One region of the Allobosea sp. GW823-FHT02B03 genome, then DNA from elsewhere that is predicted to be linked to it. Evidence: predicted binding sites of a transcription regulator. Region 1 holds the regulator's gene; the other holds the start of a gene.

What was found. Region 1 encodes PhoB, which activates phosphate uptake and scavenging genes when phosphate is short. Its sites were predicted from a motif close to TGTCATNNANCTGTCAT; they were not measured.
Region 2: phnD (phosphate/phosphite/phosphonate ABC transporter substrate-binding protein) is a predicted target of PhoB. The motif match lies at 2,512-2,528, and genes of this name have one in related genera.

What each region holds. Positions count from the first base shown of each region.
Region 1 is NZ_JBXAJY010000006.1:438,312-442,650, forward strand. Features, by position in the region: gene AC1REK_RS22235 (GcrA family cell cycle regulator) at 8-556, shown strand; gene AC1REK_RS22240 (NUDIX hydrolase) at 628-1,059, shown strand; gene AC1REK_RS22245 (YnfA family protein) at 1,056-1,376, shown strand; gene phoB (phosphate regulon transcriptional regulator PhoB) at 1,381-2,079, opposite strand; gene phoU (phosphate signaling complex protein PhoU) at 2,109-2,831, opposite strand; gene pstB (phosphate ABC transporter ATP-binding protein PstB) at 2,873-3,679, opposite strand; gene pstA (phosphate ABC transporter permease PstA) at 3,704-4,339, opposite strand, start outside.
Region 2 is NZ_JBXAJY010000002.1:951,562-955,900, reverse strand. Features, by position in the region: gene phnE (phosphonate ABC transporter, permease protein PhnE) at 1-596, opposite strand, end outside; gene phnC (phosphonate ABC transporter ATP-binding protein) at 593-1,381, opposite strand; gene phnD (phosphate/phosphite/phosphonate ABC transporter substrate-binding protein) at 1,402-2,403, opposite strand; gene AC1REK_RS09595 (ABC transporter ATP-binding protein) at 2,550-3,647, opposite strand; gene AC1REK_RS09590 (ABC transporter permease) at 3,650-4,339, opposite strand, start outside.

The DNA of each region.
Region 1 (4,339 bases):
GAAATCGATGAGCGAAGCTGGAGCCTGGACCGACGAACGCGTCGAACTGCTCAAGAAGCTCTGGAATGACGGCCTGAGCGCCAGCCAGATCGCCGGCGAACTCGGCAACGTCACCCGCAATGCTGTCATCGGCAAGGTCCACCGTCTCGGCCTTTCGGGCCGCGCCAAGAATCCCGGCTCGGCCGCGCCGCGCCCGCGCAAACCCGCGACCCGTCCGCCGGCGCATCCGATGGCCAGCCCGGCTGCGGGCGGTGGCGGCATGACCCGCGGCAACACCGCGCTCGCCCCGCAATTCGTCCCGGAGATCGAGGCGGAGCCGGAAGCCGAGCACGTCCCGGCTCCCGCCGAGGAGGTGGTGATCCCGTTCTCCGAGCGCGTCACCATCATGGACCTGCGCGAATACATGTGCCGCTGGCCGATGGGCGACCCGACCTCGCCTGAGTTCCGCTTCTGCGGCGGCCGCTCGCTGACCGGCATGCCCTATTGCGGCTATCACGCCCGCATCGCCTACCAGCCGGCAACGGATCGGCGCCGCGACCGCAAGGTGCGCGCCTGATCCGGCAGGAGCCGATCGAGCCATCAAAGCCGGCCTTCGGGCCGGCTTTTCTATTGGTGGGAGAGACGCCGATGCGCGCCGACGAAACCGCGGGCCCTGTCGAATATGCCTGCGCCCTGCCGATCCGGGGCGGACGCGTCCTGCTCGGGCTGAGGGCATCGCATCGCCGGAACCGGCCATCCTGCTGGGACACGATCGGCGGGCATGTCGAGCCCGGCGAAACGGCCGATCAGGCCCTGATCCGCGAATTGCAGGAGGAGATCGGCATCACGCCGACCACATTCGCGCACTTCACCACGATCGAGACGACGGAGAGCGACGGCGTCTCGCCGGCCCTGTGGCATCTGTTCAGCGTCACAGGCTGGGATGGCGGCGATCCAACTATCGCCAATGACGAGCATAGCGAGATCCGCTGGTTCGCCTTCGCCGATGCCAGCGCTCTGTCGCCGCTGGCCTCGGAAGCCTACCGCCCGGTCTTTGCCCGGCTGGCCGAAGCGCCATGACCGGTTTCGCGATCTATCTGGGGGCCGCGCTGGCCGAAATCGCCGGCTGCTTCACCTTCTGGGCCTGGCTCAAGCTCGGCAAATCGGCCTGGTGGCTGCTGCCGGGGCTCCTCGCCCTGGCGCTCTTCGCCTGGCTCCTGACGCTGATCGACAGCGCCGCCGCCGGGCGCGCCTTTGCCGCCTATGGCGGGGTCTACATCGTCGCGTCGCTGGGCTGGATGTGGCTGGTCGAGAAGGTCCCGCCGGATCGCTTCGATCTGGCTGGGGCGGTGCTGTGTCTCGCGGGCGCGGCGGTGATCGTCGCCGCGCCGCGCTGAAGCCTCAGCCGCGGGCGAAGGTCTCGTCGAAGGCGTAGCCGGCGCCGCGCACGGTGCGCAGCGGATCCTTGGCGTCGTCGGGGGTGATCGCCTTGCGCAGGCGCCCGACATGAACGTCGACGGTGCGCTCATCGATATAGACGTCGCGCCCCCAGACGGCGTCGAGCAGCTGGGCCCGCGAATAGACCCGGCCTGGGGCCTGCATCAGGAATTCGAGCAGGCGGAACTCGGTCGGGCCGAGATGCAGCTCGGCGCCGCCGCGGCGCACCCGCCGTGTCGTCCGGTCGAGCTCGAGATCGCCGGCCGTCAGCATGCCGACGACATGGCCGGGCTTGACCCGGCGCAGCAGCGCCTGGATGCGGGCGATCAGCTCCGGCAGCGAGAACGGCTTGACGACATAATCGTCGGCGCCGGTGGCGAGGCCGCGCACCCGCTCGGTCTCCTCGCCGCGCGCCGTCAGCATGATGATCGGCACGCGCTCGGTGTCGCGCCGGGCGCGCAGCCGCCTGCAGAGCTCGATGCCGGAAAGGCCGGGCAGCATCCAGTCGAGCAGGACGAGATCGGGCGTATGATCGCGCAGATGCAGCTCGGCATCGTCGCCGCGCGCGACGCTGTCGACCTCGAAGCCCTCGGCCTCGAGATTGTAGCGGAGCAGCAGGGTCAGCGGCTCCTCGTCCTCGACGATCAGGATGCGTGCAGGCATGTCCGGCCTCCGCTCAGGCGCCCGTCCGCTCAGCCATTGGCTGCGGGCAGGTCGACCAGGATGTTGGTGGTGTCGAGCTTGGGACGGCTCTCTTCCACCGACTGGCCGGTGATCAGGTAGTGGATCGTCTCGGCGATATTGGTGGTGTGGTCGCCGATGCGCTCGACGTTCTTGGCGCAGAACAGGAGATGCGTGCAGAAGGTGATGTTGCGCGGATCTTCCATCATATAGGTCAGGAGCTCGCGGAAGAGCGAGGTGTAGAGCGCGTCGATCTCGTCGTCGCGGCGCCAGACCTCCATCGCCTTCTGCTCGTTGCTGGCGGCATAGGCGTCGAGCACATCCTTGAGCTGAGCCTGCACCAGGCGGCTCATATGCTCGAGCCCGACCACGGCGCGGTGCGGCGGCGAGAACTGGCCGGAGATCGCGACCGCACGCTTGGCGATGTTCTTCGCGAGATCGCCGACGCGCTCGATGTCGGCAGCGATGCGGATCGCCGAGATCAGCTCGCGCAGATCGTTGGCGAGCGGCTGGCGGCGGGCGATGGTCAGCACCGCTTTTTCCTCGACATCGCGCTGGAGGTTGTCGAGCCGCTGGTCGGCGGTGATGACCTTCTGCGCCAGCGCGGTGTCGCGGCGCACCAGCGCCACGGTGGAATCGCCGAGCATGCGCTCGGACATGCCGCCCATCTCGGCCAGGCTGCGGCGCAGCCCTTCGAGGTCGGCATCATAGGAACGGACGATATGATCGGACATCGGGGCGGATCCTGTGGCGGGAGCGAGCGGACTTGCGGGCGTCAGCCGAAGCGGCCGGTGACGTAGTCCTGCGTCTGCTTCTTGTTGGGGTTCATGAAGATGGTGTTGGTCGCGTCGAACTCGACGACCTCGCCGAGATACATGAAGGCGGTGTACTGCGAGACGCGCGCCGCCTGCTGCATGTTGTGGGTGACGATGACGATGGTGAAGTCGCTCTTCAGCTGCTCCAGCAGGTCCTCGATCTTGCCGGTCGAGATCGGATCGAGCGCCGAGGTCGGTTCGTCGAACAGGATGACCTCGGGCTTCTGGGCGATGGTGCGGGCGATGCAGAGGCGCTGCTGTTGGCCGCCGGAGAGGCCCATGCCGGAGCTCTTCAGCTTGTCCTTGACCTCGTCCCAGAGAGCGGAGCGGCGCAGCGCACCCTCGACGCGGTCGTCGAGCTCCGACTTCGGCGGCTTCTCGTAGAGACGGATGCCGAAGGCGACATTGTCGTAGATCGACATCGGGAACGGCGTCGGCTTCTGGAAGACCATGCCGATGCGCGAGCGCAGCTCGTTGACGTCGACATCGTTGGAGATGACGTTGCGGCCGTCGAGCAGCACCTCGCCGGTGGCGCGCTGCTCCGGATAGAGCGAGTAGATCCGGTTGAAGATGCGCAGCAGGGTCGACTTGCCGCAGCCGGAGGGGCCGATCAGCGCGGTGACATGGCGGTCACGGAAGCTGAGATTGACGTTCTTCAGCGCCTTGTGCTCGCCATAGTAGAAATCGAGGTTCTTCACCGCGATCCGGATCGGCGCCTGGGCGTCGAGGACCTGCGGGCTGAGTTCCAGGGTCGAGAGCATCGACATGTTCCTTCCGATCGGGCGTGGTGCTCACTTGCCGCCGCGCACGATGCGCCGGGCGATAAGCGAGAGCAAAAGGATCGAGACGGTGATGATCAGCGAACCGGCCCAGGCGAGCTGCTGCCAGTTCTCGTAAGGGGCCGAGGCGAACTGATAGATCGTCACGGGCAGGTTGGAGACGCCGCCGACCAGCGTCGGCGAGAACCAGAAATTGTTGTTCAGCGCGGTGAAGAGCAGCGGCGCGGTCTCGCCGGCAATGCGCGCCAGCGCCAGCAGGATGCCGGTGACCATGCCGGACTTCGCCGCCCGCCAGGTGATCGCGGTGATCACCACCGAAGGCGGGGCGCCGAGGGCCGAGCCAGCCTCGCGCAGCGGCGCCGGGACGAGGCGCAGCATATCCTCGGTGGTGCGCACGATGACCGGGATCGCGATGATGCCGAGCGCGACGCCACCAGCCCAGCCGGAATAGCCGCGGAAGGGCTCGACCAGGATGACGTAGACGAACAGGCCGATCAGGATCGAGGGCGCCGAGAGCAGGATGTCGTTGATGAAGCGGATCAGGTTGGCGAGCTTCGAGCCGCGGCCGTATTCGGCGAGATAGGTGCCGGCGAGCACGCCGATCGGCGTCGCCAGCGCGATGCCGAGGAAGGTCAGCACGGCAGAGCC
Region 2 (4,339 bases), on a different contig from region 1:
AAACGCGGCAAGACCTGCGGCACCACGCCCATGATCACCACGGAGAGGAACGGAGCGCCCGCGGCGCGCAGCGCCTCGATCGGCTTCATCGACATTTCCTCGATCGCCTCGGCGATCAGCTTGGCGATGAAGCCGAGCGTCGCGACGATGAGGGCGAGGATGCCGGCGAGGGCGCCGAAGCCGACGGCCTTGACGAACAGGATCGCGACGATGACCGGGTGGAAGGTCCGGCAGAGGGCAATCAGCCCGCGCGCCGCCACGGTGACCGGCAGCGGCATCAAATTGCGGGCAGCGAACAGGCCGAGCGGCAAGGCGAGCAGTACGCCCGCGCCGGTCGCGATGATCGCGATCTGCAGCGATTCCAGCATGCCGTCGAGCAGGAGTTGCATCTTGTCGGCGGCGGTATTGGGCGGGAACATCCGCCCGAGGAAGCGCGCGCCGTTGTCGAGGCCCTGGACGAAGCGCTCCCAACGGATGTCGAGGATCTGGGCGGCGTAGGCGACATAGGCCAGGAACAGCACCGCGGCGATGCGCAGGGGCCAGTTCGGCGGAAAGGCGCGGCTACGCAGGCTGCCGGTGGCGGGAAGGGCGCTCATTCCATCCAGCCTTCGCCGCCATAGATCTCGGCGAGATGGGAATCCTGCAGCCCGGCAGGCGGACCGTCATAGACGATCAGGCCCTTCGACATGCCGATGATGCGGCGTGCGTAGCGCTTGGCCAGCGCGACATTGTGGATGTTGACGAGGACCGGGATGCCGCGGTCGCGGCCGACCTCGGCGAGCAGCTCCATGATCTCGACCGAGGTCTTGGGGTCGAGCGAGGAAGTCGGCTCGTCGGCGAGGACGAGGTCCGGCTCCTGCATCACGGCGCGGGCGATGCCGACGCGCTGGCGCTGTCCGCCGGAGAGCTGGTCGGCCCGGCGGGTCGCGAAATCGCCGAGACCGACGGATTCGAGCAGGGCGAAGGCACGGGCGATGTCGGCTTCCGGGAAGCGCCGGGTCCAGCTGCGCCAGACCGGGACATAGCCGAGCCGGCCGCAGAGCACGTTCTCGATTACGGTGAGCCGCTCGACGAGATTGTACTCCTGGAAGACCATGCCGAGGCGGCGCCGCGCCTGGCGCAGCGCATCGCCCTGGAGCTTCGCCAGATCGACGCCGTCGAGCATGATCGAGCCGGAGGTCGGGTCGACCAGCCGGTTGATGCAGCGGATCAGCGTCGACTTGCCGGTGCCGGACGGGCCGATGATGGCGACCGTGCCGGGCTCGTCGATGGTCAGGGAGATATCACGCAGGACGGGCTGGCCGGCCCGGTATTCCTTGACGAGATTGCGGATGATCAGCGTCCGGCAAGTGCCGGACGCTTCGTTTGGCAGGGCGCTCATGAGATGCGGCTGCTTTCCGATCAGGGAGCCTTGGCCGGCGCGGGCTGCGCCTTCTTCTTGGCGGCGGCATCGGCCTCGCGCTTCGACTCGGCGTCGTAGGCCGCCTTGTTGTAGGGCGTGCCCGACTTCTCGGCGACGTCGCGCACGATCGCCCAGTCCTTCTGGTAGGTGATCGGCAGGAAGCGGTCGTCGCCGTTGAACTCCTTGGTCATTTCCGGCGTGAAGCGGAAGGAGAAGAAGCAGTCGGTGAGCTTCTTGGCGAGCTCGGGCTTCAGATCGTGGGCATAGGCAAAGGACGAGGTCGGGAAGACAGCGCTGCGATAGATCTCGCGCGTGTCGTCCTTCTTGATCGTGCCGCGCACGATCATGCGCTCATAGACGTCGCCGGCGACGGCGCCCATGTCGTAGTCGCCCGAGACGACGCCGAGAATCGACTTGTCGTGCCCGCCGGACATCAGCGGCTTGTAGTCCTTCTCGGCTTCCAGCCCATGCTCGGGGAAGAGCACGCGCGGCGCGAGATTGCCCGAGTTCGACGAGGGCGAGGTGTGGGCGACCTTCTTGCCCTTGAGGTCGGCGAGCTTCTGGTAGGGGCTGTCTTTCTTGACGACGGCGACGAGGTTGTAGCCGCGCACGCCCTCGGCAGAGCCCTTGGCGGCGAAGGGGATCGCGCCGGCGAGGTTGACGGCGAAGCCGGTCGGGCCGGTCGAGAAGCCGGCGAAATGCAGGCGGCCCGAACGCATGGCCTCGATCTCGGCCGAGTTGGACTGGACCGGGTAATAGACGATGCGCTTGCCGGTGCAGGTCGCGAGATGGTCGGTCAGCGGCTTGAAGATGTTGGCGTAGACGGCCGGGTCCTCGACCGGGGTGTAGGCCCAGACCAGCGCCGACGGGTCCTTCAGCTTGGAGGCGTCGGTCGGGACGTCGGCGACGAGATCGTTGTTCGCATCGCAGTAATTGGTGTCGAGCTGGCCGCGGTTGGTGCAGCTGTCCTGCGCCTGGGCAGGGATCGCGGTCGACGCCATGAAGGCGAAGGCGAGCGGGGCGGCCGCGGCGAGGCGGACAAATTTCAGATCGAACAAGGCGTCTTCTCCCGTTGGACAGGCTCCTCGCGGAGCCGTGTTGATAACATGTGACACAAAATCGTCATAATCCAGCCGTGGCCGGTAGCTCAGGCGGCCAGCCACATCAAGGCGTGCCGGGGCAGCGTCAGCGTCGCATCCGTGCCGATCTCGTGGAGATCGCTGCCCGACTGGAAAGGCAGATCGACCGAGACTTCCGAATTGCCGATGCGGGCGCCGTAGCGGACGCTCGCGCCGAGGAACTCGCGATGGACGACGCGGCAGGGCAGGGCGATCAGGCCGGGTGCGGCGGCGCCGGCCGCGACGAGGCCGGCATGCTGCGGCCGGAAGACCAGGCGGGCGCCTTCGGGCACAGTCCGGTCGGCCGGAACCGGGACGGAGAAACCGCCCTCGATCTCGAAGATGCGGGTCTCGCCGTAGCCGGTAACCTTGCCTTCGAGGATGTTCGCCGTCCCCAGGAAATTCGCGACGAAGAGGTTGGCGGGCCGCTCATAGAGCTCCATCGGCGTGCCGACCTGCTGGACCACGCCATCGCTCATCACGGCGATGCGGTCGCAGATCGTGTTCGCCTCCTCCTGATCGTGGGTGACGAAGATCGTCGTCAGGCCGAGGCGCTGCTGCAGGTCGCGCAGCTCGCGGCGAACCTGCACGCGCATCTTGGCGTCGAGATTGGAGAGCGGCTCGTCGAGCAGCAGCACCTTGGGCTCGACCGCGACGGTTCGTGCCACGGCGACGCGCTGCTGCTGGCCGCCCGAGAGCTGCGAGGGGCGCCGGTCGGCGAGATGGGCGAGGCCGACGAGGCCGAGCGCGGCCTCGACGCGGCGCTCGACCTCGGCCCGTTTCACGCCACGCTCCTCGAGACCGAAGGCGACGTTGCGGCGCACCGTCATATGCGGCCAGAGCGCATAGGACTGGAAGACCATGCCGACATCGCGCTTCCAGGGCGGCAGGTCGGTGATCTCCTTGCCGCCGATGCGGATATGGCCGGTATCGGCCTGGTTGAAGCCGGCGATCAGCCGCAGCAGCGTGGTCTTGCCGCAGCCGGACGGGCCGAGGAAGGCGAAGAACTCGCCCGGCCGGATCGCGAGGCTGACATCCTTGAGCACATGGTTGGTGCCGTAGGACAGGTTGACGCCTTCGATGTCGACGGAGACAGCCGGCGTGGTCAGGGAGACGTTTGCGTTCATGGTCAGTGGCCCATTCCCTTGGCCTTCTGGCTGCGTTCGATGATGAGATGCGAGAGGAAGGTGCAGGCGGCGACGAGGATGACCGCGACGACGCCGAGCGCGGCGCCGGGCCCCCGGCCGGCGGCCGACTGCATGAAGACGTAGAGCCCGTAGGCGAGCGGCGCGTCGGAGTTCGACTGCACCAGCATCAGCGTCGCCGAGAGCTCGACCGCCGCGGTCGAGAACGAGGTGACGAAGCCGGCGAGGATGCCGCCCGCCATCAGCGGGACGACGACCCGGCGTACCGTGCGCGCCTTGGTGGCGCCGAGGTTTTCCGCCGCCTCCTCGAGCGAGACCGAGATCTGCTGGAGCGCCGCATAGCAGGCGCGCAGCGCATAGGGCAGGCGCCGGATGGCGAGCGCCAGCACGATGGTGATCCAGAGCGAGGCCAGCGGCGTGCCGTCGGGCAGGGTGACGCCGTAGAAGGTCCTGAGATAGCCGATGCCAAGCACGACGCCGGGGATGGCGAGCGCCGCCGAGGCCATCCAGTCGAGCCATTCGCGGCCGATCAGCTTGGTGCGCAGCACGAGATAGGCGATCGCGACGCCGAGCACGATGTCGATGCCGCCGGCGAGGGTGGCATAGATCAGCGTGTTCTTGATGTAGACCGAGCTCTCGCCGAAGACGCGGCCGTAATGGGCGAGCGTGAAGGC